2 regions of the Clostridium aromativorans genome follow, and region 2 is predicted to be linked to the other one. Evidence: riboswitches for the same ligand, from Rfam matches in the RefSeq annotation. Region 2 holds a riboswitch; the other holds the start of a gene.
The links. Region 2 has a riboswitch for FMN ahead of LN736_RS01915 (ECF transporter S component). Riboswitches for the same ligand answer to the same signal wherever they lie in the genome.
Positions count from the first base shown of each region.

Region 1: it holds a riboswitch for FMN, as region 2 does, so the genes downstream of both, ribD (bifunctional diaminohydroxyphosphoribosylaminopyrimidine deaminase/5-amino-6-(5-phosphoribosylamino)uracil reductase RibD) here and LN736_RS01915 (ECF transporter S component) in region 2, are expected to answer to the same signal.

Region 1 is NZ_JAJJPB010000033.1:18,102-26,832, forward strand. Features, by position in the region: gene LN736_RS16670 (hypothetical protein) at 1-539, shown strand, start outside; gene LN736_RS16675 (hypothetical protein) at 1,158-1,574, opposite strand; FMN riboswitch at 1,869-1,999, shown strand; gene ribD (bifunctional diaminohydroxyphosphoribosylaminopyrimidine deaminase/5-amino-6-(5-phosphoribosylamino)uracil reductase RibD) at 2,122-3,219, shown strand; gene LN736_RS16685 (riboflavin synthase) at 3,220-3,864, shown strand; gene LN736_RS16690 (bifunctional 3,4-dihydroxy-2-butanone-4-phosphate synthase/GTP cyclohydrolase II) at 3,882-5,087, shown strand; gene ribH (6,7-dimethyl-8-ribityllumazine synthase) at 5,107-5,571, shown strand; gene LN736_RS16700 (hypothetical protein) at 5,794-6,354, shown strand; gene LN736_RS16705 (alpha/beta fold hydrolase) at 6,426-7,241, shown strand; tRNA gene LN736_RS16710 (tRNA-Arg) at 7,330-7,406, shown strand; gene LN736_RS16715 (PepSY domain-containing protein) at 7,845-8,090, shown strand; gene LN736_RS16720 (hypothetical protein) at 8,286-8,567, shown strand.
Region 2 is NZ_JAJJPB010000001.1:398,323-417,471, forward strand. Features, by position in the region: gene LN736_RS01910 (hypothetical protein) at 1-751, opposite strand, end outside; gene LN736_RS01915 (ECF transporter S component) at 873-1,499, opposite strand; FMN riboswitch at 1,598-1,714, opposite strand; gene LN736_RS01920 (glutaredoxin family protein) at 1,866-2,126, shown strand; gene LN736_RS01925 (Tex family protein) at 2,154-4,307, opposite strand; gene LN736_RS01930 (M28 family metallopeptidase) at 4,428-5,753, shown strand; gene LN736_RS01935 (MFS transporter) at 5,742-6,989, opposite strand; one part of gene prfB (peptide chain release factor 2) at 7,065-8,102, opposite strand; one part of gene prfB (peptide chain release factor 2) at 8,104-8,169, opposite strand; gene secA (preprotein translocase subunit SecA) at 8,193-10,700, opposite strand; gene hpf (ribosome hibernation-promoting factor, HPF/YfiA family) at 10,875-11,402, opposite strand; gene LN736_RS01955 (alpha/beta-type small acid-soluble spore protein) at 11,641-11,835, opposite strand; gene LN736_RS01960 (heavy metal translocating P-type ATPase) at 11,941-14,076, opposite strand; gene LN736_RS01965 (hypothetical protein) at 14,153-14,410, opposite strand; gene LN736_RS01970 (HMA2 domain-containing protein) at 14,438-15,718, opposite strand; gene LN736_RS01975 (hypothetical protein) at 15,727-16,173, opposite strand; gene LN736_RS01980 (hypothetical protein) at 16,341-17,000, opposite strand; gene LN736_RS01985 (cation-translocating P-type ATPase) at 17,236-19,149, shown strand, end outside.

The DNA of each region.
Region 1 (8,731 bases), on a different contig from region 2:
ATGATGAAAAGAAACAGTGGGTCAGAAAACAAGATGTTGGAGTTGAAAGCTATACAGAGAAAGAAAAAGGCCAGGCTAGTGACAGTTTTAAAAGAGCAGGATTTAATATTGGAATAGGAAGAGAACTTTATACAGCTCCCTTTATATGGGTCAGCTTACAGCGGGGAGAATTTGACGAAAGAGATGGCAAATTAATTTTATCACCAAAAGTACGCTTTAAAGTTAAGTCAATAGGCTATAGTAAAAACAGGGAAATTAATAAACTGGAGATTCAAGATAATTATTATAGAGTAAGATATTCTTTAGGTAAATTGATGAATGAGCAGAATAGAACAATTGTCACGGATAATAAGAATACTGTCAATAATAACGAAAATATGCAAAATAAATCAAGCAAAAGCGAATTGCTCTGTGAAAATTGTGGAAATGTCATATCTGAAAAAGTAGCAAACTATAGTGCTCAAAAGTTTGGAAAAATGTTATGCATGAATTGTCAAAAAAATGTAAAAAATGCCAGAGAGTTAAGTGTTACTAGATAAACTAGCGGTTATTTTGATATATCGATCATTGATAAAATTTAAAATTGTTCTTCTAATTGTATTGTAAAATAAGTGCCTATAACTTAGGTGCTTATTTTATATTGTTTACAAATAGTTTATTAATATGAAATTAAGATGTAACAAATGTTTTATATAATTATATATAACCTAGGGAAATACCCCCCTTAGTTGTGAAGTATCCTATTTTGAACTATGAATATAGATTAGTGTCTATGGTTGCAGGACACAGTAAACTTAAATGCAACCACCAATAGATTCTTTATAAAATTGATCTCCCTTAGCGTTTATATCGCAAAATAAGTACCCATCATTTAGGGTGCTTATTTTGCATGATTAAATTTATATTAGATTAGCAGGAAATTTAAAGCTCATAAAGAATAATTTAAAAAACATATTAGTAAAAAAAGAGAGAAGATAAATGAAATGGTAAATTGAATGGAACGTTCCAAAGCAAAAAAGAATAATATAAATAAAAAGCCATAGCTTCAAGAAGTTACTGAGATATTAAATTCAGAACTTACTGACAAGCAAAGGCTTTTTTTGAATTTATTATTATAATGAATTTATACCTTGAAGTAAATTGCTTATAATCTCAAATTAAGCTTTATTAACGTTAATTTCTTCTGCAAATTCAATTTGTTCAGTTGTTTTTGTATTTTCTAGATGATCAGCATTTTGTTCTGCGGTATTTTCTTCAACAGTACCCCCTTTTAACAATGTCAAGCATTTTGAAATCTTTTTATTGACTATTCCCACGCCTAATAGAACAATTGCAATGCCTCCATATACAGCGATTGGTTCAAATATTCCTGGAAGCAGTTGGGATGGTATTAATTGTTTGACAACATCAGCATAAGAATATCCCTGGGCTACGTAATTGTTAACAGTACTTCTAAAGAAGAGTATATTATTAACTAATAATGCAATCCCAATAAGTGCTATAACTAAAGAAACAGCATAGAAAACAACTGAAGCAGAAAATTTTCTTGAGTTTTTTTTATATTTAATTTTCATAATAAATTATCTCCATTTCTATATTATATTCTTATATATATATTAATAATAATGCATGATTATTTCATTTAAGTGTCAACATTGTTAATAATTTATAACTGATAAAGCAATTTTCTGTGAATATCCAAGTACTTTTATTCCAATTTGTAAAAATCGTACAGGATGAAAAAATTAAAATTTTGTTTGTAGAAATTTATATCTTTACAAATAGTTCAATTAGTATATAATTATAAATATAAATCTGTTTTAATATTGAGTTTTTAATAAATTTGAGTTTTGATAAAAGTTAATAATGAAGATCTTCAGGGCAGGGTGAAATTCCCGATCGGCGGTATAGTCCGCGAGCGCGTGAACGCAGGTGTGAAAGCACAGGACTTGGTGAAATCCCAAGACCGACAGTAAAGTCTGGATGGAAGAAGATATATTTTGTTTGATCTGAAATGTTTTCAATTTCAGAGTCTTTTCTTCGCAAGAAAAGCCCTGTATGAACTTATAGTTTATATAGGGCTTTTTTTGTATTTTTTTTATACGGAGGAGATTGATGGTATTGGAAGATTCAAAATATATGAGATATGCAATTGCTTTGGCAAGAAAAGGTGAAGGCTGGGTTAATCCAAATCCGATGGTGGGAGCAGTTGTTGTAAAAGAAAATAGAATCATTGGAGAGGGATATCATGAGGTATGTGGAAAACCTCATGCTGAGCGCAATGCACTTGCCAGCTGTATTGAATCAGCAAAAGGAGCAACTTTATATGTAACGCTAGAACCATGCTGCCATTATGGAAGAACTCCTCCCTGTACAGATGCCATTATAAAGGCAGGTATTACAAAAGTAGTGGTTGGTTCCAGTGATCCAAATCCTAAAGTGTCTGGTAAGGGTATTTCAATTTTACGCAGAGCTGGAATTGTGGTAAAAGAGGGTGTGTTGAAAGAAAAATGTGATGAATTGAATACTGTTTTTTTTCATTATATTGTTACTGGTACTCCATATGTTGTTATGAAATATGCCATGACGGCTGATGGAAAGATAGCTACCGTTACTGGTGATTCTAAATGGGTTACGGGGAAAGCAGCCCGGAAGCATGTCCAGCAATTACGTCACAAATATAGTGCTATTATGGTTGGAATTGGAACTGTCTTAAAAGATGATCCGCTGCTTACATGTCGATTGAAAAATAGCAGAAATCCAATTCGAATTATCTGTGACAGCCACCTTCGCATTCCGATGGATAGTCAGATTTGTCGTACAGCAAAGGAGGTACATACTATTTTAGCAACTACTGTAACTGACGAAACTAAAATTTCAAAATTAAAATCGCTTGGTATTACTGTCTTAACCGTATCAGGCAAAGATGAAATGGTGAACTTGCCTATATTAATGCAAAAGCTTGGTCAGCTTGAGATAGACAGCATCTTACTTGAAGGAGGAAGTGCTTTAAACTACAGTGCATTAAAAGCTGATTTAGTTCAGGAAGTATATGCATATATTGCACCTAAAATTTTTGGCGGTAAAGACGCAAAAACGCCAGTGGAAGGAGATGGTGTTTTATCACCGGAACAGTGCTTTCAATTTACTGCTCCTGAGATATCTGTTCTTGATGGTGATTTGATGTTGAGGTTTAAATTTGTGAGGAGGAAAGTATAAATGTTTACTGGAATTATTGAAGAAATTGGACAAGTACATCAAGCTATTTTTGATGGAAGTTCGTCAAAAATTTCAATTTACGCCCAAACTATTTTAGAGGATACTAGGCCGGGAGACAGCATTGCTGTAAATGGAGTTTGCCTTACTGTTATCTCTTTAAGCGAAGGAGAGTTTACTGCTGATGTTATGCCGGAGACATTGAGGAAAAGTAATTTGGGCAGATTGCACAGTTCCGATTCGGTCAATCTGGAACGGGCTGTGGCTATTGATGGACGTCTTGGAGGACACTTTGTGTTGGGACATATTGATGATACTGGAGTAATTTGCAAAATGGAGAAAGAAAAAAATGCTGTCTGGATAACTATAAAAGCATCTCCAGAAGTAATGGAGTTGATTGTTGAAAAAGGTTCCATTGCCGTTGATGGCGTTAGTTTAACGGTAGCTAATGTAGAAAATTATAAATTTCAGGTATCTATTGTTCCCCATACAGGACAGCAGACGACGTTGCTGGAGAAAAGGACTGGTGATGTTGTAAATTTGGAAAATGATATAGTTGGGAAATATGTGAAAAAACTTTTTTACTTAAAGGCCAATGAACCTTTAGGCGGTATTACATTTGATTTTTTAAAGCAGAATGGATTTTAAAGAGGAGGTTGAAAGATATGCAATATAATACTATTTCAGAAGCACTCAAGGAATTACGTGCAGGAAAGATTATTCTTGTTACAGATGATAAGAACAGAGAGAATGAAGGTGATTTAATTTGTGCTGGTGAACATGCAACCTGTGAAAATGTAAATTTTATGGCTACTTATGCAAAAGGACTAATCTGTATGCCTATGAATGAACAGTTTGGCCTCAAATTGGGGCTGCCTCAAATGGTTACAGAAAATACGGATAATCATTCCACAGCTTTTACTGTTTCAATTGATCACGTTAGTACAACTACTGGTGTTTCAGCCGAGGAGCGATCTATTACAGCTATGAAGTGTGTACAAGATAATGCGAAACCTGGGGATTTTCGCAGGCCAGGTCATATGTTTCCTCTTATTTCGCGTCGTGGTGGAGTATTGACACGCGGTGGTCATACAGAAGCGACTGTCGATCTAATGAGATTGGCTGGGCTGAAAGAATGTGGACTTTGCTGTGAGGTTATGGCAGATAACGGTAAGATGATGCGTACAACCCAATTAAAAGAATTCGCAGAGAAACACCATCTCGTATTTATAACTATTCATGATTTGCAGAATTACTGCCGCCGTCATGATAAGCATGTTGTGCATATGGCAAGTGCAAAGCTTCCAACTTTATATGGAAATTTTCAAATTCATGGATATGTAAACGACCTTACTGGTGAACATCATGTTGCTTTGGTAAAGGGAGAAATTGGAAATGGTGAAAATCTTTTGTGTAGAGTCCATTCCGAATGCCTTACGGGAGATGTATTTGGATCCCTCCGATGTGATTGTGGTCAACAACTTATTTCTGCGATGAAGCAAATACAGAATGAAGGTAGGGGAATTATTCTATATATGAGTCAGGAAGGGCGAGGTATAGGGTTGATTAATAAACTCAAAGCTTATGAATTACAGGAAAAAGGCAGGGATACTGTGCAGGCAAACCTGGAATTAGGATTTGCTCCTGATTTACGCGAATATTGGATAGGAGCACAGATTCTCCAAGACTTGGGGGCAAAAAAAATTCGCCTGTTGACAAACAATCCGAAAAAAATTTATGGCCTGGAAGGCTTTGGGGTCGAAATCATAGAAAGAATACCCATTGAAATTGCACCTCAGCGGGAAGATATAGATTATCTTAGGACAAAAAAGAAAAAAATGGGTCATCTATTTAGTAATATTAATTATTAAAATAAGGAGGATATTTTAAATGAAAATTATTGAGGGAAAAGTTGTTGCGGAAAAAATTCATGTGGGAATAGTGGCTTCTAGATTTAATGAATTTATTGTTGATAAGCTTTTATCAGGGGCAGTAGACGGGCTTGTAAGACACGGTGTTTCAGATGAAAATATAACGGCAGCTTGGGTACCTGGGGCTTTTGAAATCCCATTAATTGCAGACAGGATGGCTCAGTCTGGGAAATATGATGCTGTCATCTGTTTGGGGGCTGTAATACGTGGTTCTACTTCTCACTATGATTATGTGTGTAATGAGGTTTCCAAGGGAATTGCACGGGTTACACTGGAAACTAAAATTCCTGTGATTTTTGGTGTGCTTACAACTGAAAATATAGAACAGGCAATTGAAAGAGCTGGTTCTAAGGCTGGCAATAAAGGTTATGATTCCGCGCTTTCAGCTATAGAGATGGTGAATTTAATTTCTCAAATAAAATGAGGATTGTTTTAAAGTATTTTAAAATTTGAATGCTGGAGACTTATAGGCTCCAGCATAAAACAAGTATCAATATATTGAAGGGCAATTATTAGTTTATACAAGATTAAATATTTGATAACTTATAAAGGTAGTATACGTTTAATTTAGATTATTATACTGAAAATGATTATAAAGTATAAAAAATATGATAAACTTAATTGTGGATTAAAAAGTATTGGAGGCATGAAAGTGAAAATAGAGAATGTTAAAATATATGATCTGAAGGAAAGTATAAAGGCAAGTAAATACCCTATGGCAGTAGATATTGATAGATGTAATTCTGATATTACAGATACAGTTAAAAATTTAGCTCATTCACCTAAAGGTGAAGCCCATGATCAGTTTTTATCAGGAATACGGGTTGCTTTTGATTTAACTTTCAGTAATAAGGCATGGGTCGAGCTTGAAAGGTATAGATTTATTACTTTTGTAAGCAGTCAAAGTACAATGCACAGAATAGCAAAATTTGACTTGTCAAAACAGTATAATAAATATGTAGATAAAAGGATAATTGATATTATGGAAGAATTAAAGGATACATATAATAAAACTCATGATATAGAAGATTATTTAAAACTTTTGTATTCTAACCCGTCAGGATTTGAACTTACTGCAAGGTTGACAACTAATTATAGGTGCCTAAAAGGCGTTTACAGTCAAAGGAAAAACCACAGGTTACCGGAATGGCGAGAATTTTGTAAATGGATTGAAAGTTTACCTTTTTCAAGGGAATTAATAATTTAAAAAATTTTTCATTTATTTGCTTTTAATAGAATAGAATTTAATAGATAATTTTATTAAAAGGGAGTATTTGTATGGGATATTATGTTAAGGTAGAATCGAATGTAAAAATTTATATAGAAGATCCTAATCCAGAGGGAGAAAAAACAATCTTGTTTTTACATGGATGGCCTGGGAGCCATAAATTGTTTGAATATCAGTTTAATAAACTTTTGCAGGAAGGATATCGATGCATTGGAATGGATCAGAGAGGATTTGGTGAATCAGATAAACCTTTTATGGGATATGATTATGATCGATTATCAGATGATATCAGAGAGGTTGTCGAGGTACTTAAGTTAAAAAAGTTTGTATTAGCAGGACATTCTACAGGTGGGGCCATTGCCATAAGGTATATGGCTAGACATAGTGGGTATGAAGTGTCTAAGCTTGCTCTTTTTGCAGCAGCAGCTCCTAGTCTTATTCAACGTCCATATTTTCCATATGGTTTAAAAAAAGAAGATGTAATTGAAATTATTAAACAGACATATAGTGATAGACCTCAAATGCTGAGACAATTTGGTGGTATGTTTTTCTTCCAGATTGTAACTCAGTCTTTCTCAGATTGGTTTTTCCAGATTGGACTGCAGGCAGCGAGCTGGGCTACTGCTGCGGTTGCAAATTCTTGGTTAAATGAAGAAAATTTATTTTCCGACATGAAAAAAATAAATGTTCCAACTTTAATTCTTCATGGGATTCATGATAGAGTTTGTCTCTTTCCGCTTGCAGAAGCACAAAATCAAGGAATTAAAAATTCTAAGCTTGTATCATTTAAATATAGCGGTCATGGATTATTTTATGATGAACGTGATAAATTCAACAGTGAATTAATAAAATTTATTGATGAATAAGAAATTATTTGATGGTAGTTTTTCCATATAAAGTTTTTAACAAATTGATCTTGGGCACTATTTGTGTTAGAATAATTATGTTAAACTTGCGTCAGTAGCTCAGTTGGATAGAGCAGTTGGCTACGGACCAGCGTGCCGGGGGTTCGAATCCTCTCTGACGCACCAAAGACATTGATATAAGCAGGTTTCCAGAGATGGGAATTTGCTTATATTTTTAATTTAACACAGGAAAAAACCCTAATACGATTTAGAATTGGTTTCCTTAACTGTATTATAAATAAGCACTGTTAAATTAGTGCTTATTTTAATAATGTTTACAAATAGTTGTTATATATGATATTAAATTGTAACAAGTATGATATATAATTATAAATATACCATGAAGATAAGCTTCCATGATTGCAAGTGTAAATTGGTGTCTGCGGTTGCAGGGCACTTTAAATTTAAATGCAACCACAACAAGGCCACATATAAATAGAGCCTATCAACCATTTATAAAATAAGCATCCGTAATTAGGGTGCTTATTTGTATGGAGAAAGGAACTAATAATATTGTATTTGAATATAATAATTGAGTAAATAATAAAATGAAAGATGATTAATATGAGGTGTCCTTTCTATAATAATTTATGGGATAATTATTGGAGACAATACCGCATAAGTGCTGAAACAGCTGTACAAATTGCATTGCAAAGAGTACCGGGGCAAGTATTAAGAGTTGAAGTAGATACTGAAGATGGCTTATTGGTCTACGAAGTTTACATTAGAACTACTAGTGGGATAATATATGAGGTTACAATAAACGCTAATACAGGAGAAATACTTGATGTAGATAGGCAAAATGATTAATTTGAGAGCTCATAACGGGGCTCTTTTATTATACAGAAAACAGGTGATAGGTATGGAAAAAGAGAAAAGAAGAAAGTCTATTATAGATTTTTTATTTTGTCCTAAATATTAAGAAATATGGTAATATTAATTTATAAAAGAATTCAAGTATTAAAAATAATACCATAATTAATTGCATAAAAGGAGCTACTAAATATGAACCTAAAAATAAAAAAGAAGCTACAAATTACAATTGCAATTATAATTGTTTCAGCCTTTACTGTTTTATTTGCATTATTATCTATTAAAAATAGCAGTAATTATTTACTTCGTATTTTAACTCAAGGAAGCTTATGTTTGACAATGCTATTGAGCGGTATTAATTATTTTATATATAAAAAACAAAAAGCGTTGGGAATTCTTTTGTGGCTTGTTTCTGCATTTGGATTATTTGTAACTATTCATACGATAATTACATCATTCACATTTTTGTACTAAAGCCAAAGAATTTCCCGAAATGGCCAATTTCCTTGACTTCATAAAAGGCACAAAAGGAAAAATTTGATTTATATAATAATGTATGATACAATAAGCACGTAACTTAAATGAATCGTAATTAATTTAAATGAAAATATATTTCAATAGGTACTTATAATTATAAT
Region 2 (19,149 bases):
TATTTTCAGATTGATCTTGCTGGACAATTTGTTTTGGTAAAAGCTGTCCAAGATTCTTAACTTCATTATATATAGTTCCCTTGTTTTTGAATATACTGTTAAAACTCTTTATATTATTTTCATCTAATTCTATATTGTTCTCCAAAAAAGTAAACAGATCATCTCCGTTTATACTCTTTAGCTGGTTAAAAAATTTTTTCAAAGTAGTATTTGTAAATTTGCCTTCTTCACTGTCGGGTGATAGATTTTTACTGATTAAATATTTCTGAATAAAGATATCCTGTTCCTCCGGATTCTGTTTTATCTTGTTCATAAATTCCAGTACACTTTTTATGTTGGAAATATTATCTTTTGTAAGCGGGATTTCATGTTTAACCATTTTATATATAAGATCATAATCTTCATTACTGAGATTAAAATCATTTTCTTTGATAAACAAACTTATGGGATCATTGCCACTGTTATTATGCTCTCCTTCTGAATTCACAATTTTTAATTTTAATTTTCCATTTTCAAACCCTTCTACTTCCAGTCTTATCAATTGATTTTCTAATATATTCTGATAACTTTCCAGTTCACCTGAAAATTGCCATCCATCTAAAAGCTTTAAAAGTATTTCTCCTGTTGATTTATTTAATTGCATAACTCTAGCAGAAAATTTCTCTCCTATTTGAAAAGAAAGCTTTGCAGATATTTTTTTATTATTTACATTATAGGTGCTGCTTATATTCCAAATCCCTGACAAATTCATCACCCTTTTTAATTTACTAAAAATTTTTGTTCTATATATAATTTATCGTATGAAATCCCTGTTTCATAATAAAAAAATCCGGGAATATCCCAGATTTTCTTATTATGACTCCTCAGTTAAGTTAATTTTTATTTTCTGCTAACTTCCCATCTCTTGCCTGTTCCTGCTTTAATATTGGAGATACACTCTTATAGAGAACAAGCGTAAGGGCTGTAAGTGCTATTCCCTTTAACAGATTGAATGGCACAATGGCAAATAATACCAGTGTATTTAAATCCGTTACGCTCCCATTTATCTTTCCTGCCACCGCTACCATTGCGCTTATAGGAAAATTAAGTACTTTTTCATAAAGAGGAAGTAGTATAAAATAATTTAGCAGTGCAGCTGCTGCCGACATGGCAATAGTTCCAGCTCCAAGGCTGATTACCGCTGACTTTTTGGTTTTCTTTTTACTGTATATATACCCTGCCGTAAAAACTAAAACTGATCCTACTGCAAAATTGGCAACTTCACCTATAAAGGCAGTCTTTCCGTTAAATATCCCATGAAGTATATTCTTCAAAAATTCTATGGCAATTCCAGCTCCTGGTCCCAGCGCAAAAGTTCCCATCAAAGCCGGTAAATCACTTATATCAATTTTCAAAAACGATGGGAATATTGGAAGGGCAAATTCTATAAACATAAGCAAAAAGCCAACTACTCCCAGTAATGATATTTTTACTAACCTATTTAATTTGTTATTTTTCATCAGTTGACACCCTCCTAAAACATCAAATATAATCTTCCAGGTGAGCAAACATAATAAAAAAACCTGATAAATAAATACCAGGGCTAATAAACATTACATTCTCACTTCTTCCATCCAGACTTTACTGTCGGCCTCGGAATTTCACCGAATCATACCCTTTGGGGCTCGCGGGCTGTACCGCCGGTGGGGAATTACACCCCGCCCTGAAGATTACTTTTTAATTTTCAAATTCATTATAATACTTTTATACCCATACTTCAATATATTTTCTTAAATTATATTGTAAAAAATACATTACTTTGATATATAATTAAGTTATAAAATGTAAAAGCTATTAAAAAATATATAAAGTTGGGTGATGTAATAATGAAACCTGTACACATGTTCGTAACAAGCTGGTGTCCTTACTGCAGGCAGGCACTGTCCTGGATGAAGGAACTTCAAAACAAAATTCCTGAATATAAAAATATCAATGTTGAAATAATTGATGAAGAGAAACACCCAGAAATAGCCAAAAAATATGACTATTATTATGTACCTACATATTTCGTAGGAAACACCAAAATTCATGAGGGAGTTCCATCCCAGGAGATAATAAGGAAAGTTTTTGAAAAATCCCTTCACTAGAAAAATTATATATTATTGGGAACCGCTTTACTTCATGCTAAGAGAAATCCTCTTTCTCTTAGCATCCACTTCAAGCACGGTCACCTGTACAATGTCTCCTACCTGTACAACATCAAGAGGATGTTGTACAAATTTATCTGAAAGCTGGCTTATATGCACCAGTCCGTCCTGATGTACCCCAATATCCACAAAAGCACCGAAATCAGCTACATTTCTAACTGTACCAGTAAGTACCATTCCAGGTTTAAGCTGGTTTATATCCATAATACCTGTCTTAAGCACAGGTTTTGGAAGCTCTTCTCTTGGATCTCTTCCTGGTTTTTTTATCTCTTTTATTATATCTTTTAAAGTGGGTATTCCTACCTGAAGTTTTTCAGAAAGAACTTGCATATCTATCCTTTCCACTCTATCATCAATATGGGAGACATCTTGTTTTTTAAGATCTTCTGAAGTATACCCCAAAGTTTTTAAAAGTCCTCTTGCCGCACTATAGGATTCGGGGTGTACTGAAGTATTATCCAGCGGTTCGGCGCTTTCCATCACTCTGAGAAATCCAGCACACTGCTCAAAAGCCTTGCTGCCAAGTCTTTTCACCTTTAAGAGTTCTTTTCTGCTTTTAAATTTTCCATTTTCCTCTCTGTAGACTACAATATTAGCTGCTATAGTTGAATTTATTCCTGATATATAGGATAAGAGAGATGGCGTTGCTATATTTAAATCCACCCCTACACTGTTTACACAATCCTCTACCACACCTTTTAGTGATTCATCTAATTTTTTAGGAGCAATATCATGCTGATACTGTCCCACTCCTATGGATTTAGGATCTATCTTAACAAGTTCTGCAAGTGGATCTTGAAGCCGCCTTCCTATGGATATAGCTCCCCTTAAGGATACATTTATATCTGGATATTCCCTTGCTGCAAGTTCAGAGGCAGAATAGATGGAAGCTCCCGCCTCAGATACTATGACATAATAGAGATCCCTGTTTTTCTCTGCTTTTACTTCTTTTATAAGTCTTCCTATTACTTCTTCAGACTCTCTGCTGGCAGTTCCATTTCCAAGAGATATAACATCAACATTATATTTATAAATCAGCTCTTTGAGTTTTTTTATAGATCCATCTATATCGTTTTGGGGAGCAGTAGCATATACTATGGCAGTATCTAAAAGCTTACCCGTATCGTCCAGTACCGCAATCTTACATCCATTTCTAAAACCAGGATCATAGCCAAGTACATTTTTGCCTTTTATAGGAGGCTGCATTAGAAGGGCCTTTAGATTGGCCTTGAATATCTTTATAGCCCCTTCCTCTCCCCTGTCCGTAAGTTCAGATCTTATTTCCCTTTCAATAGCAGGGTAGATCAGTCTTTTTAAAGAATCTCCAATACTTTTTTCTATATATGAATCAGTTATACTGTTGCCCTTCAAGCAGTGATTTTTTAAATAAATTATTATATTATCCATATTGCAGGTTATTTTTACTGATAAAACCTTTTCTTTCTCGCCCCTGTTTATGGCAAGTATTCTATGGGCGGGAATGGATTTAACCGCCTCTTTATAATCATAATACATTTCATAGGGAGTAGTTTCTTTACTTTCCCCTCTGCTTTCAATTACACCGTTGTCATAGACAAATTTTCTTATCCATTTTCTATACTCAGCATTGTCAGAAATAATTTCACTTATTATATCCACAGCGCCATCTAATGCTTCATCTATGGATTGAACTCCTTTTTTATCACTTACAAATTGTTCCGCATATCTTCCTATATCTCCTTTAAAATTCCCGTCTAAAATTACCTGTGAAAGTGATTCAAGTCCTTTTTCCTTTGCAATAATAGCCCTGGTTCTCTTTTTAGGCTTATAGGGTCTGTATATATCTTCTACTTCCGTAAGAGTAGTGGCATTTTCTATAGATTTTTGCAAATCTTCTGTCAGCTTGCCCTGCTCCCCCACTATTCTTATGATATCTTCCTTTCTTTCCTTAAGATTCCTGAGATATACAAGCCTTTCTTCAAGTTTTCTCAAAATCACATCACTCATGCTTCCAGTTAGCTCTTTCCTGTATCTGGCTATGAAAGGCACTGTATTTCCTGAATCTAAAAGCTCAATTACATTATCTATATATTTTTTATTTACTCCCAGCTCCAGTGCCAGCGTATTTGTTATATTATCCATATTTTCCTCCTGATAGATTTTTGTCTGAAATAATGCAGCTAAAAATATATTACAACAGTTATATACATTTTGGCAAATTAATATATTTATAAAGACATCAATTAAAGAGGTTTATTTATAATGAAAAATTTCATGCTGCGTTTATTATTTGCTGTATTGTGTCTTACCTGTTCTTTGAGTTTTCAATACTGTTATCTCATAACCCCTTTAGACTCAGCTGAGGTAAAACACAATATCTCCTATTTATCCTCTGATTCATTTAAAGGAAGGCTTCCCGGCACTCTGGAAAACTATGAGGTAGTAAATTTTATAAAAAATTACTTTCAAAATCAGCACTTAAGGCCCTACAAAGGCAACTATCTGGAGAACTTCAATGTACTTTACCCCAAAAGAATAGAAGGTGTCCCCTATCTCAGGGTAATAGACAAAAATGGTTTCATAGTACGGCAATACAAATATGGAGCGGATTATAAAGAAGATATGCTGAATTTCAAGGACAACAAAATATCCTTTAAAAAATCCGATATTCTTGTGGAAAGGGGAAACAATTTCCAAATATACCAGAACGGCAAATATTTTGTATTCTACAATCCAGAAAACGATAATCTGAATTTCAGAAGTTCCTTTATGGCAAACTCCAGTCAATCCATGTACGTAATGGTAAAAAAACAAACTGCCCAAGATATAAAAAAATATGTAGATTCTGGTTATGAAGTCAGTTGTTTCATTCCCATTGAGAATAAATTAACATCTGTATACAATATAATAGGATACATAGAGGGAAAAAATACAAACCTCCCGCCTCTTGTTTTATGTGCGCATTTTGATCACCTTGGCACTGATCTATCTGGAAAAGTATACAGCGGATCTCTGGACAATGCCTCTGGTACCTCTTTTTTACTGGGACTTGTAAAATATATAAACTCCCTTGGAAAGCCGGATAGAAATATAGTAATTGTATCTTTCAATGCCGAAGAATTTGGCTGTCTGGGTTCAAAGGCCTTTGTCCAAAAATACTATAATGAATTAAAAGGCTGTAAAGTAATAAATTTTGATATGATAGGCAGTGATAAAAAAATACCTCTCACTATAATGGGCAGTAAATGGGACACAAAAAAATCAAGTCTTGTCCAAGAAATAGCTAATTTGTGCCGCAAAAATAATGTGGAATTTAAATATACCTTTGAAAATTCCAGTGACCACGAATACTTCAGAGCTTATGCTATAGATGCTGTTACTCTGTCAGATGAAGATATGTCAAAAATACATACGCCGGAAGATAAAAATAGATATATAAGTACAGCTTCTATAAGCAGGTGTTTTAGTATAGTCTCGGATGAAATATTAAATTATGCCTTTAGTAATAACTTTTATGTTCTATACTGCCGCATTTCATTTATATTATCTCTCTTAGGCATACTGATAATATTGAAACTACGTATCTGAAAAAGGTTTTGCACTTTTTTTCCTGAATTCAATAAAAATCATTATTATAACAGCAACTATAAATATAATTGAACCACAGCTGAAAAATCCAAATTTTCCACCGAATTTTTCCATCACTACACCTGCAAAAGCACTCCCAAGAGGGGTGCTTCCTATATTTAAAAGAGAATATATGCTCATCACCCTTCCTCTATATGCATCTTCAGTATTAAATTGGATTATGGTATTGGCTTTATTTAAAAAAGTAAGATTGAAAAATCCTATGAGCACAAAAATCATACTTACGGATATAAAATTTTTTGTGAACAGAGTTACTATCTGTAAAATTGCAATTATAAAGGAATTTATAATAAGATAATATCTAGCTCTAATTCTCCTGCCCTGTCCTGCCATAAACATGGCTCCAAGAAGAGAACCCAGACCTATAAGGCTCATTAGCAAACTATAGGTCCTGGCTCCGCCTTCCATGACTTCTTTTGCAAAAACAGGAACAATCACATTGCTGTTGAACGCAAAAGTACATACTATTGCCATCATGAACATTGTGGATATCAATATTCTTTTATGTACTGTATACAATATACCATCTTTCAGATCTTTAAGCAAATTGGATTCAGTATTTCTAATTACGGGATTTCCCATATGTTTTATCTTGACTATCCCATATATTACAGGTATGAAACTGACGGCATTCATCAGGAAGCACTGGAACACTCCGAGATCATCCATTATTATTCCCGACGCCGCAGGTCCAATTATACGTGACATATTGAATACGGTGGAATTTAAGGATATGGCATTGGGCAGATCTCTTTTTCCCACAAGTTCAATAAAAAAGGACTGCCTGGTGGGCATATCAAAGCTTGTTATGATTCCATTTATAGCCGCCAGCAGAGCAAGTATCCAGTATTTGCTCTCACCCATATATACAAAAAAGCTCAGTGCAAAAGCCTGCAGCATATAGGATATCTGGGTTACAAGAAGAATCCTTTTCTTGGGATGCCTTTCCACAATTACACCACTTAACAGGGTTATTAAAAGCACCGGAGCATATTGAAACACACCTATAAGTCCAAGCAAAAAAGGAGAATTGGTTATTTTATAAACGTACCAGCTCAGTGCCGTATTCTGAATCATGGTTCCCATAAGTGACAAAAATTGTCCGGATAAAAAATATCTGAAATCTCTATGATTAAGTGAAATAAAGGTATCTTTGAATTTTGTTCCAGTGCTCAATGTCATAGCCCCTCCCAACTGTTTAAAATTAATATACTGCCTGATAATTAAAATCCGGCAGTATATTAATTACATCTATTTTGTTTGCTGATTTAAATATCCCTTTATAAAATCATCTATATTACCGTCCATTATGGAAGATATATTTCCACTTTCAACACCTGTCCTGTGATCTTTTACCAGTGTATAAGGATGAAACACGTAGGATCTTATCTGACTTCCCCATCCCATATCCTTAAGCTCTCCTGTCAAATCCTCTATTTTGTCTTTATGTGCTCTCTCCTTAAGTTCTACCAGCTTTGATTTCAACATTTTCAGTGCCTGCTCCTTGTTGTAGTGCTGGCTTCTTTCATTTTGACACTGGACAACTATGCCTGTAGGTATATGGGTTATTCTAACAGCTGATTCAGTTTTATTTACATACTGTCCCCCTGCGCCTCCTGCCCTGAAAGTATCTATTTTTAGATCTTCAGTTCTTATACTTATATCCTGACTCCCTGTGAGTTCAGGAAGCACCTCTACTGACGTAAAAGAGGTCTGTCTTTTCCCATTTGCATTAAAAGGAGATATTCTAACCAGTCGGTGAATTCCCTTCTCTGCTTTTAAATATCCATAGGCAAATTCTCCAATAATTCTCAGAGAAACACTTTTTATTCCAGCATCATCCGCAGCAAGCATATCCAATGTCTCAATTCTGTAACCTTTTTTTTCTGACCATCTTGTATACATCCTGAGGAGCATTTCCGTCCAGTCCTGCGCATCTTTTCCTCCTACTCCTACATGTAAATTCAATATGGCATTATTTCTGTCATACTCACCATTTAGAAGCGTTTCCGTTTTGAACTTTTCTACATGAAACTGTATATTTTTTACTTCACCTGATATATCCTTAGGTGAAATACTCTCATCTTCCGATGCAATTTCAATGAGAACTTTAGCATCCTCTATTCTCTGCAGGAGACTCTTGTATTCATTGAGCTTATCCTCAAGATCTTTTTCCTCACTGGATACCCTTTGAGCTTCTTCTACATTATCCCAAAAGCCAGCCTTTTGCATTTTCATCTGGAGTTCTTCTATTCTATTTTTAGAACCTTCTATGTCAAAGTGAATCCCTCATTTGCTCTATACTCTGTTCCAGATCATTTAATTTATTCATATCTTCTTCCAATTGAAATACCATTTAATCACTCTCCTTTTATAATTTTAGGCAGTTCTTCCGCAACAATTTTTATATTTTTTACCGCTGCCGCAGGGACATGGATCATTTCTTCCCACAGTCTTCGCCTTTCTTATAGGTTTCTTTTTTACCACACTATCCTCCTGCTGATTAGTACTTACGTTTCTAGCTACTCTTTCTCTTTCCGGTGCTCTCTCTATCTGTACATGAAGCAAATACTTGATTGTATCCACTTTGATATTGTAGATCATTTCATTGAACATCTGACTGCCCTCAAATTGATATGCCTGGGCAGGTTCCTGCTGCCTATAAGCTCTGAGCCCAATAGCTCTCTTTAGATGCTCCATATCATCTATGTGATCCATCCACCTTGTATCAACAACCCTGAGAAGAATAACTCTTTCAATTTCTCTCATCTGTTCCGGGGTAAATTCCTTTTCTTTCTCCTCATACATTTTTATCCCTATATCTGTAAATTTAGCTTTAATTTCTTCATTGGAAAGATTTATAATATCATCTTTTTTAACAGAACCCTTGGGTATATAAATTTCCTCCATATAGTCAATCAGTTTCACTATTTCATCTTCAAAATCCTCTTCTATACCAGATATATGAGAATCTACAATAGAAGATACCAAATCCTCTATCATCTTTAACATATCATCTTTCAAATCCTCTCCCTCAAGGACTTGAGATCTCTGTCTATATATGATTTCCCTCTGCTTATTTATAACATCGTCATACTGAAGAAGTGTTTTTCTTATGTCAAAATTATTTCCTTCCACTTTCTTTTGTGCATTTTCTATGGCATTTGTAACCATTTTACTCTCTATGGCTTCATCATCTTTAAGCCCCAGTTTTTCCACTACACCCTGAAGTCTGTCTGAACCAAATATTCTCATGAGATCATCTTCAAGAGATACATAGAATCTTGAACTTCCAGGATCGCCCTGACGGCCTGAACGACCTCTGAGCTGGTTGTCAATTCGCCTGGATTCATGCCTCTCTGTACCTATTATCTTAAGTCCTCCCAGGGCAACAACACCTTTTCCGAGTTTTATATCAGTACCACGGCCAGCCATATTGGTAGCTATAGTAACAGTCCCCTTTTCACCTGCATGAGAAATTATCTCCGCTTCTTTTTCATGAAATTTAGCATTTAAAACCTGATGGGGAACTCCCTTTTTCTTAAGCATATCTGATAGAAGTTCTGATTTCTCTATACTCACAGTACCTACCAGCACCGGCTGACCCTTTTTATATGTTTCGTATATTTCATCAGCTATGGCATTGAATTTTCCCTTTGCACTTTTATAAACAACATCTGGATAATCTTTTCTTATAACCGGTTCGTGTGTAGGTATAGCTATTACATCCAGCTCATATATCTCTCTGAATTCATTTTCCTCCGTTTGTGCAGTACCTGTCATACCGGATAATTTATTGAACATTCTAAAATAATTCTGGTAGGTAATGGTGGCAAGGGTCTTGGATTCTCTCTCAACCTTGACTCCTTCTTTAGCTTCTATGGCCTGATGAAGCCCGTCACTGTATCTTCTCCCCTCCATCATCCTTCCTGTAAATTCATCCACTATCAGTACTTCTCCATTTTTCACCATGTAGTCCTTATCCCGCTTCATTATATAATTGGCCTTTAGGGACTGAACCACATAATGTTGTACTTCCATATTTTCAGGATCGGCATAATTGTCAAAATGAAAGAAAGTTTCAGCTTTTTTTACACCTGTATCTGTAAGTATGACTGCATTTGCCTTTTCATCTACCGTATAATCTTCTTTTTGCAGGGACTTTGCAAAACTATCTGCAACATTGTAGAATTCAGTTGATTTTTCTCCCTCTCCCGAAATAATAAGCGGTGTCCTTGCTTCATCAATCAGAATTGAGTCAACTTCATCCACTATGGCAAAATTCAATCCTCTTTGAACTCTCTCTTCCTTGTATATAACCATGTTGTCTCTCAAATAGTCAAAGCCAAATTCACTGTTTGTTCCATAGGTTATATCACACCTATAGGCTTCCTGACGCTGTTTTTGATCCATATCATGCAAAATAACACCCACTGTAAGACCTAATGCCTCATATACAGGTGCCATGGAATCCCTATCCCTTTTAGCAAGATAATCATTCACAGTTACTATATGCACTCCCTTGCCGGTAAGAGCATTTAAATAAGCCGGTGCCGTGGCAACCAGAGTTTTACCTTCACCGGTTTTCATCTCTGCTATCCTCCCCTGGTGCAATACCACTCCACCTATTAACTGTTCTTTGTACTGTTTCAACCCTACATTTCTATATCCTGCTTCCCTGACAACTGCAAAAGCTTCAGGCAGTATCGAATCCAGAGATTCTCCCTTGGAAATTCTATTCTTAAATTCATCTGTTTTAGCTCTCAACTCTTCATCACTAAACTGCTTCATTTCAGAATCCATACTATCTATTTTATCCGCTATAGGGATAATTCTTTTTACTTCCCGTTCGCTGTACGACTTAAATAATTTCTGAAAAAGTTTCATTTTTTTTTCATCCTCACCACATTAAATTTTATAAAAATACATGCTTTTTAAATTATATCATCTAACTATTAGCTATTCAACTCATAGAAATAATAGTTTACTTTAGTTTAATAATATAAGCTGTATTTTAAAGTGTAAAGAAGAGGAAGCTCCTGCTTCCCCTCCAGTAATAATCTAAAATTCAGGTTCTATTAAACCATAATTTCCATCCCGTCTTTTATAAACTACATTTACTTCCCCATTTTCAGCATCCCTGTATACAAAAAAGCTGTGGCCTAAAAGCTCCATCTGAAGTACTGCCTCCTCTGACGACATAGGCTTCACTGCAAATTTTTTAGTTCTTACTATTTTATGTTCTTCTTCGTTTTCTTCTGCATCATTTGGTATAAATTGAAATCTTAGAGATTCAGAATTGTTTCTTTTCAAAAGCTTTGTTTTCTGCTTGCGTATTTGTCCTTCTAATTTATCTAAAACCAGATCTATTGAAGCATACATATCTCCATTTTCTTCTTCGCCTCTTAGTATAACTCCATTAAAGGGAATGGTTACTTCGATTTTTTGCCTGTTTTTCTGTACACTTAATGTAGCATGAGCCTCTACATCAGGGTTGAAATACTTATCAAGCCTAGATAATTTTTTTCTCACAACATTTTTCAATGCATCAGTTATCACCATATTCTTTCCAGTTACAATTATTTTCATATTTTCAGCCCCTTTCCTATAGTTATTCTAAACTGATTGAGTATGTTTAGAATCAATATACTTTTATTTGTTAATATTATTGTAATACTACTAATTATAAATTACAATAGCTACCTATTTAAACAATTTCACTTCAAATAAAATTCATGCTTAAATTAAAACATTTATAGAACTTCTATTAAAAATTCACATAAAAAAACCTGTACTTTATAAAAAGTACAGGTTTTTTTCATCAGATCTACCTTAAATTTTGCTCATATGCTTCTATCATTTTCTTAACCATATTTCCACCTATTGAACCAGCTTCTCTAGCTGTTAGATCTCCATTATACCCATTTTTCAAGTTTACTCCAACCTCTTTTGCTGATTCCATTTTAAATTGATTTAAAGCTTCTTTAGCTTGTGGAACTACTGGTTTATTACTATATGCCATAATACACACTCCTTTTTATAGTAAATTTTACTGCTTACAATTACAGTTTGTACATTACTGCAAAAATTATTCTAGGTAATTGATGGATCTTTTAAAAAGCATCTATTATTTTAACAATCTCGGACCCAACCTGACTCTTTCATTCATGACTAAAGCCAAAATAGAATTTATTGTATCTATTGACTTTGCAGAAAATATATCGAATTTCCCGAAAAAAGCAATAGTTCCTAAAAAAATATTAAATAAATTTGACATTGTAATATTTTGCTGTATGACTCTGTATGCATTCTGAGATAGCATTATTAGATCATCTAATTTATTAATATCCTCATCAAAGATAATACAATCTGAATTAAATTTAATCTCATTACTGGAATAGTTTGCAAAGCTCACACTTATATCTGCGGCTCTCATTGCCATAATATCATTTATTCCATCTCCAACCATCATAACAGTCCCCTGAGATTTCTGGTCTAATATAATTTGAAGCTTTTCTTCACTATTACAACCGCCATAGACATTTTTTATTCCCAATTTATCGGCAATATATCTACCTTTCTCACAACAGTCACCTGTTACTAAAGATATGTTCTCCACATGATTGAATTCAAGCTTATTGATCAAATCGCAAGCACCTTTTCGTATAGCTTCCTTCATCACAATCAGACCTGCTACTACATTATCTATACTCACAAGCATAGGACTGTATAGGCCGCCTTCATAATATGCGTACCTTTCCAGAACATCATTTAAATCAACATTATTTTCCTTAAGAAAACCATTATCTCCAATCAATACTTTATGGCCATTATATCTCGTACTTATTCCTTTCGAAGGTAATAAAACTATTTTTTCCAGCTTTCCCTCTGCCTCATAAAAACTTGTTTCCATTGATATACCCTGAGAAATATTCGGAATCTCTTCACAGTTTTCGCCTTCACAGGCAGAACATATTTTCAACAAGTCCTCAATTGTGTAATTTTCATTAAAGGATTCAATATGGGCAATGCTCATGTTCTTATAAGTAAGAGTTCCCGTTTTATCAAAAACTAAGCTATTGATATTGATAATTTTTTCGAGAGTGTTGGGATTCTTAATATATATGTCATACTTACTCAGCCAATGTACATAATTCTTTATTGCCGTACTCAATGCCAATTCTGAGGATGCCGGGCACAAAAGCAATATTATCGACAGTGCATTTAATATGTCACCTGTAAACACATAGTTTAAGGCTGACAATACCATCGCAGCAGGCAGCGCCCTCTCCTGATATCTTATAACACTTTTTCTTAAGTTCAGCTTATCAATAGAAATATCCTCTTTCTCAAGAGGTTCAGCTAATCTCGATATTCGAACTTTCAGTTCTCCAGATATCACAACAACCCCTTCATATACTTTGCTGCCTTCTTCTATTAAAGATACAAGAGGCTGTCCCGTATAGTAAAAACTATTTACTGCAGCTCTTCCCTCCAGAACTTTTCCATCTACAGGAATAACTTCCCCTTTATGGACTAATATAGTATCTCCTACTTCCAATGATTTAACTGAAGTCAATATTTCATTGCCATCACCTGTAACAATCCAGGCTGTATTGGGAGGATTAGCTGTACTCTTTCTCAACAGGCACTGGCACTTTAAATCCGCAGACACTTTTATATAATCTGTAAAATCAGTCATCAAAATCAAAAATAAACCTTCTGTACTTTCTCTAGAAATAGTCAAAATCAGACCGGCCAACTTTAGAAAAACATCTGGATGAGGATATATGCGCCCTGCGAGCCTATTATAAGCACTCCTAAATACAGAATATCCACCTACTATTGTTACAAGAGAGGCCATTTCTACCATAGCAAGACTCCCGCTTAAAAAAAATTTTCCAAACAGAAGCTGTTTAATTTTAAAAAATAAATATACTAGAGTGGATCTTATAAAATTATTTTTAACAATATTCCTTTTATTTTTAATATTGTAGTATGAATCATAGGCTTTGAAAATTTCATCATTATAATTTATTTCAGAAGTCAGTGTCTGCTCAATACTATTTTTAATTGACTTAAGATCGGTCTTTTTTTCATCATACAAAACCAGAATAGTTCCAATATTATAATTTACCTTACTGTATTCTACTCCATACAGACCTTCTGTATATATATCAATATATTTTGCCAATCCCTTGTTTAAATATGCTTCATCACATTTAAATCTCACTCTTCCAGGTAACACACTCAATTCCCTCAACTTTAAAATTCATCCTCCTTGCAGCACTAAAAATTGTTAACTTTTTCACTCTGCCTTCTGATTACAATTACACTTATCAGCGTTTAAACATCAACGACCTCATTACATGTTTATACAATCTCTTATTATTCACTTTTTGACACTCTTGAAAGAAAAAGTTGCCCAAATCCGTTATGGATTCAGACCATAATGATAATATCTTTTCCTCAGATGAAGGATTATTCTTAATTTCCTCTAGACTAAAAATCAATAAGTCCTGTAAAACTGCTTCAGCTCTATTTAAGCTATCATTTATTAAAATTGCATTAGCTGAAATATCTGCATTGTTTTCCATATATAAAGCTCCTTGTATATAAATATTTTAGTTCGTCAAATAACGTAATTTAATGTAGGGTATTTTATTGAAACTTTCATAAAAATCAAATTTCAATTTTAAAATCAAAACCATAAGCAAAGTATTTAAAATATAATAGATTATAGAATATAAAGGCGTTAAATAATTCAATACTGCAAGTAATATTCCCAATATGTTCAATGTAATTGCTGTATTTTCAACTTGAACATTTACCTCCCTGCAAAAATAACCCAATTTTATTAACAAAATCAATTTATCCATACTAGAATATTTCAAATTAATATCTGCCTTTAAGCTACTCAATTCATTGTACAAACATATAACACAATCACTGCACATATAGCTCAATTCATTTTCAGGGAATTTCCCTGTAACTATTAGAATAGTATTACTATCAGATTTATCAGTTATCAGACAATTTTTCTTTCCATCCAGGTCATTTTTATCCAATACTTCTATTCCCAATACATAGCCAATATAACGTATAATACCATCTTCACTGTTTCCAATTATAAATATATTGTTAATTCCCAACATACGTATATTATCTATAATCAATTTCATGTTATCATTAATTGGATCATCTAATTTCCCCAATATGACTAGCTTTTGTATTTCATATTCGTTTAAATTCATAATGTCCATATCCCGTTCATTGAATCCATTTCTAAAGATGTCATCTTCTATTAACAAAGTATTAACATTACTGAGGAAACTCATTGAAGTGTTATCTTTCAAATATATATTTTCCATATTCAATTTAACCGACGCATAGTAATAGGAGGATGCCCTTACGCCAAACAAAATTCCTGGATAACTCAATACAAATATAGAAATAGTATTGATAACATTACCAGTAAACACAAATACAATAGCTGCTATGCCCATTGAAATTTTTAATATTTTACTGGAGATACTGTATTCATCTCTATATACTTGTTCTGAAAGCTTTTTTTTAAATAAAAAGAAAGGATTTACTGCATCAATTAGAGTCTTTAGCAGAGAGCTCTTATCTATATTCTCAACAGCTGCTACTTCTGGACCATTAAAAGCTTTTTCTATTATAACCACTATTTTGTTCTCGTCAATTTCATTCTCATTATAATATATAAGAACATTTCCTGTATTTTTACTCACATGAAAAGACAATATACTATCATATCTAGTCAATCCACTTCTTACCCTGAGTATCCTTTGCTCATTTTTCAGTAAACCCTTTACATTGACTCTGACTCTTCCTGGAAGTGAGGAGATAATTTTTATTATATCAATTCCTGCAGCACCCATTTCAAGTCCTATGCCTCATCCATTGAGGTCTTACGTTTTCTTTTGCGCTGATATTGCGCTTCTGCCACTATATCCTCAAATTCTTCTTTTGCTCCACAAGCCAATTCAGCAGTTTTGTCTATCACTGCAAGAACTGAACCTACAGCGCCCACTGTTAACTTTCGCAGGGGGCTGAAAAGTGCTTTCCCTACTGAAAAATCTGTTTTTTCGTCATCCACGTTCTTATTATTGTCACCAATATTGTCAAGTTTAGATAATATATCTTCTACATTTTTATTGATCTGTTGAAATCTATCATTCATAGTTTTAATATTATTTTTCAAATCAGATCTATCATCCTGAAGTTTCTGCATCTGGGTACTTATTTGACTATATTTTTGTTCAAGTGCATCCAATTTCTGCTGCATCTTTTTCTGTAATTCTTCTACATGAGCTTCATTATTATCGTTATTCATTTCCAATCAACCTCTTTCTAAAGATTATAATCAAGTTTATTATTCACAATTTTTCTTTAATAATACATAATTATAACAATTTCTCCTTGAGAATAAACCAAATAAAAAGAAGCTCTGATAAAACAAAGTTTCTTCTCACATCATCGGCTTTTATTCAACAATTCTATTTAAAAACTTGCAGATTTTAAGTTACGTGCATCAAGTATATTCTCAATGTTATTTATACTCATAATGAAGGCTTTAATTAATTCATTTTTTAAATTTACCCTTACATTTATCAACAACCCCTTTATTTGATTGTATATTAATTCTTGATGTTTTTTCTTTTGATTTGCCAGGTTATTTTTGCTTAATATATTTTTACCTGAAATGCTCTTTTTTAGCATTTCCTTTACTACACTACTCCAGCATATTTTATTTAAAATACATGATATACTAAGATCTATAATATCTTCGCAAATTCTAGATGTTATTTGAGTAATTTCAATACTATTAATCGTCCCCCCAAGAAGATCAACATAATAGTCTTCTATTGATCCTATTGATACAGCACTCAAATGCAAATATCCCATATTTTTAACAATTTCCATATTGACCTTAGATAATATACTCTCTATGCACTCTTTAACCTGGCAATCCGACAATACTCCTTCTGCAAAGTTCTTTTCCCCGTGTAACGTCAAATTATCAGCCAGCATCCGAGAATAGACAACTGCTTGTTTCATATGGACAGAAAAAAATATATCCAGCTCTCTTTCCACTAGTAAAATACAAGACATTTCAAGTTCACTTATATTGCTTTGGGAATAAAAATGTGAACCCTTCATAGTATCCTCCTATTACAATTCACAAAAGATTCTATCATTAAATAATATCTATTTAAATTCAACATCCGTTTTTATTATTTTATTACTCAAAAGTAAACTGGACATAAAGCAAATGTTAAACCAACGTTAAAGTAAAAATCAAGGAATAATTTATAATTTTATCGGAAAATATAATTAAGTAATCCAAAATAAATCAATTCAGCAGTTTACAAATGGGAAAGGTAGATGTAACAGAGTGCTTCATTCAAATAATAATATCAAAAATCGTATGGACGACTATGATTTTTTATATAAAAGAATAAGGATACCAATTAAATCTGTTTATAGAAACCAATCGGCGGTATCTCCAATAACTAAATATATCATGTCTATAAAAGGAGTAAAATTAGCCAAAGCCAATACCATAACTGGTAAAGTATTGATCTTATTTGATGAAGATATAGTATCAGAGAGATACATCGAAAAACAGATCAATATTTATATAAAAAAAACTAAAGTTATTCATGATTCCAACATAATTAAAATCAATAATATAAATGAAGAAACAGCTCTGCCAATTGGTTTTGAAGATAATACACCAATATCAAATGTTTCAACAATTAACAACTTAACACCATGGCATACAATGGATAAAGATCAAATTGAGACTATGCTGAATGCGAGCCTCAAATACGGTCTGACCAGTAAAATGGCATCAAAAAAAATAAAAGAGCTTGGATTAAATGTGCTATCAGAGAAAAAAAGAAGTTCGCTAATCTCTAAAATTTTGGAAAGTTTCAATAATTTTTCAATAAAATTACTCCTTGGAGTCAGTGCAGTTTCATTTATCTTGGGACAGATTCCAGATGCCATAGCTATACTCAGTATAGTATTCATTGAAACGGTACTTGGGACTGCCCAACAGCATAAGGCAGAGAAATCCATGTATTCTCTAAAGGATGTAATGGTGCATAAAGCTAGAACACTTAGAAATGGACATGAAACTTATATAGATGCCAAGCATTTAGTTACAGGTGATATAATCTTAATTCAGGCAGGAGATAAAATACCAGCCGATGCCAGAATAATTGAATGCTACGATTTAAAGTCCACTGAAGCATCACTAACTGGCGAATCCACTGCTGTAACTAAATCCGCTGATCTATGTCATAAATACACTGAACTTGGCAATAGACACAACATGCTGTTTATGGGAACTAACGTTATTTGCGGTACAGGTAAAGCAATTGTAGTGGCCACAGGAATGAATACTGAGATAGGAAAGATTGCTGCAATGCTTCAAAACATAAAATCCCAGGCAACTCCTCTCCAGATAAAAATGCAAAATTTTACTGCCAACTTAACCAAAATATGCCTGGCCTGCTGTGCATTTATCGGTTTTGGTGCCCTGCTTGCCGGTAAAAGTCTTGTCCAGGTTTTAACCATGTCAGTAAGTTTTTCTATAGGAGCTCTGCCTGAAAGCCTTCCAGCTATTGTCACCGTTGCCATGGCTTTGGGAATACAAAGAATGAGTAAGCAAAACGTCATTGTAAGAAAACTGACCGCCCTGGAAACATTGGGTTCCACTAATGTAATTTGCTGTGACAAGACCGGAACTCTTACCATGAACGAAATGACAGTTAGAAGAATTTACACGGACAGATGCCTGTATGATGTAACTGGCTCAGGCTACAACCCCAAAGGCAGTATCAATCTTATCGATGGAAATCCTACAGGAGAAAACTGCCTTAAAAACCTGTTAGCTGTTGGAGTAATCTGCAACAATGCATTCTTAGTAAGAAACAACAATAAATGGGCTGTGCAGGGTGATCCAACAGAGGGTTCTTTAATAACCGCCGCCCGTAAACTGGGATTAGATGAAAATATGCTCAGAAATTTTAATCCCCGTATAAAGGAAATTCCCTTTGATAGTTCCAGACGATTCATGACCGTAATAATAGAGAAGTCAGAAGGTAAAAATGCCTTTTGTAAAGGTTCGCTGGATTCTGTTATCGAAAAATGTAAAACTATTTATGAAAATGGAATAGAAAGGCTTCTAACGTCAACGGATAAAGAGAGACTTATGTCAATAGGCGATGAAATGGGGAAAAATGCTCTCAGGGTTTTAGCTTTTGCATATAAGAAAATTAACTGTAAAGGTTCTGAAAAC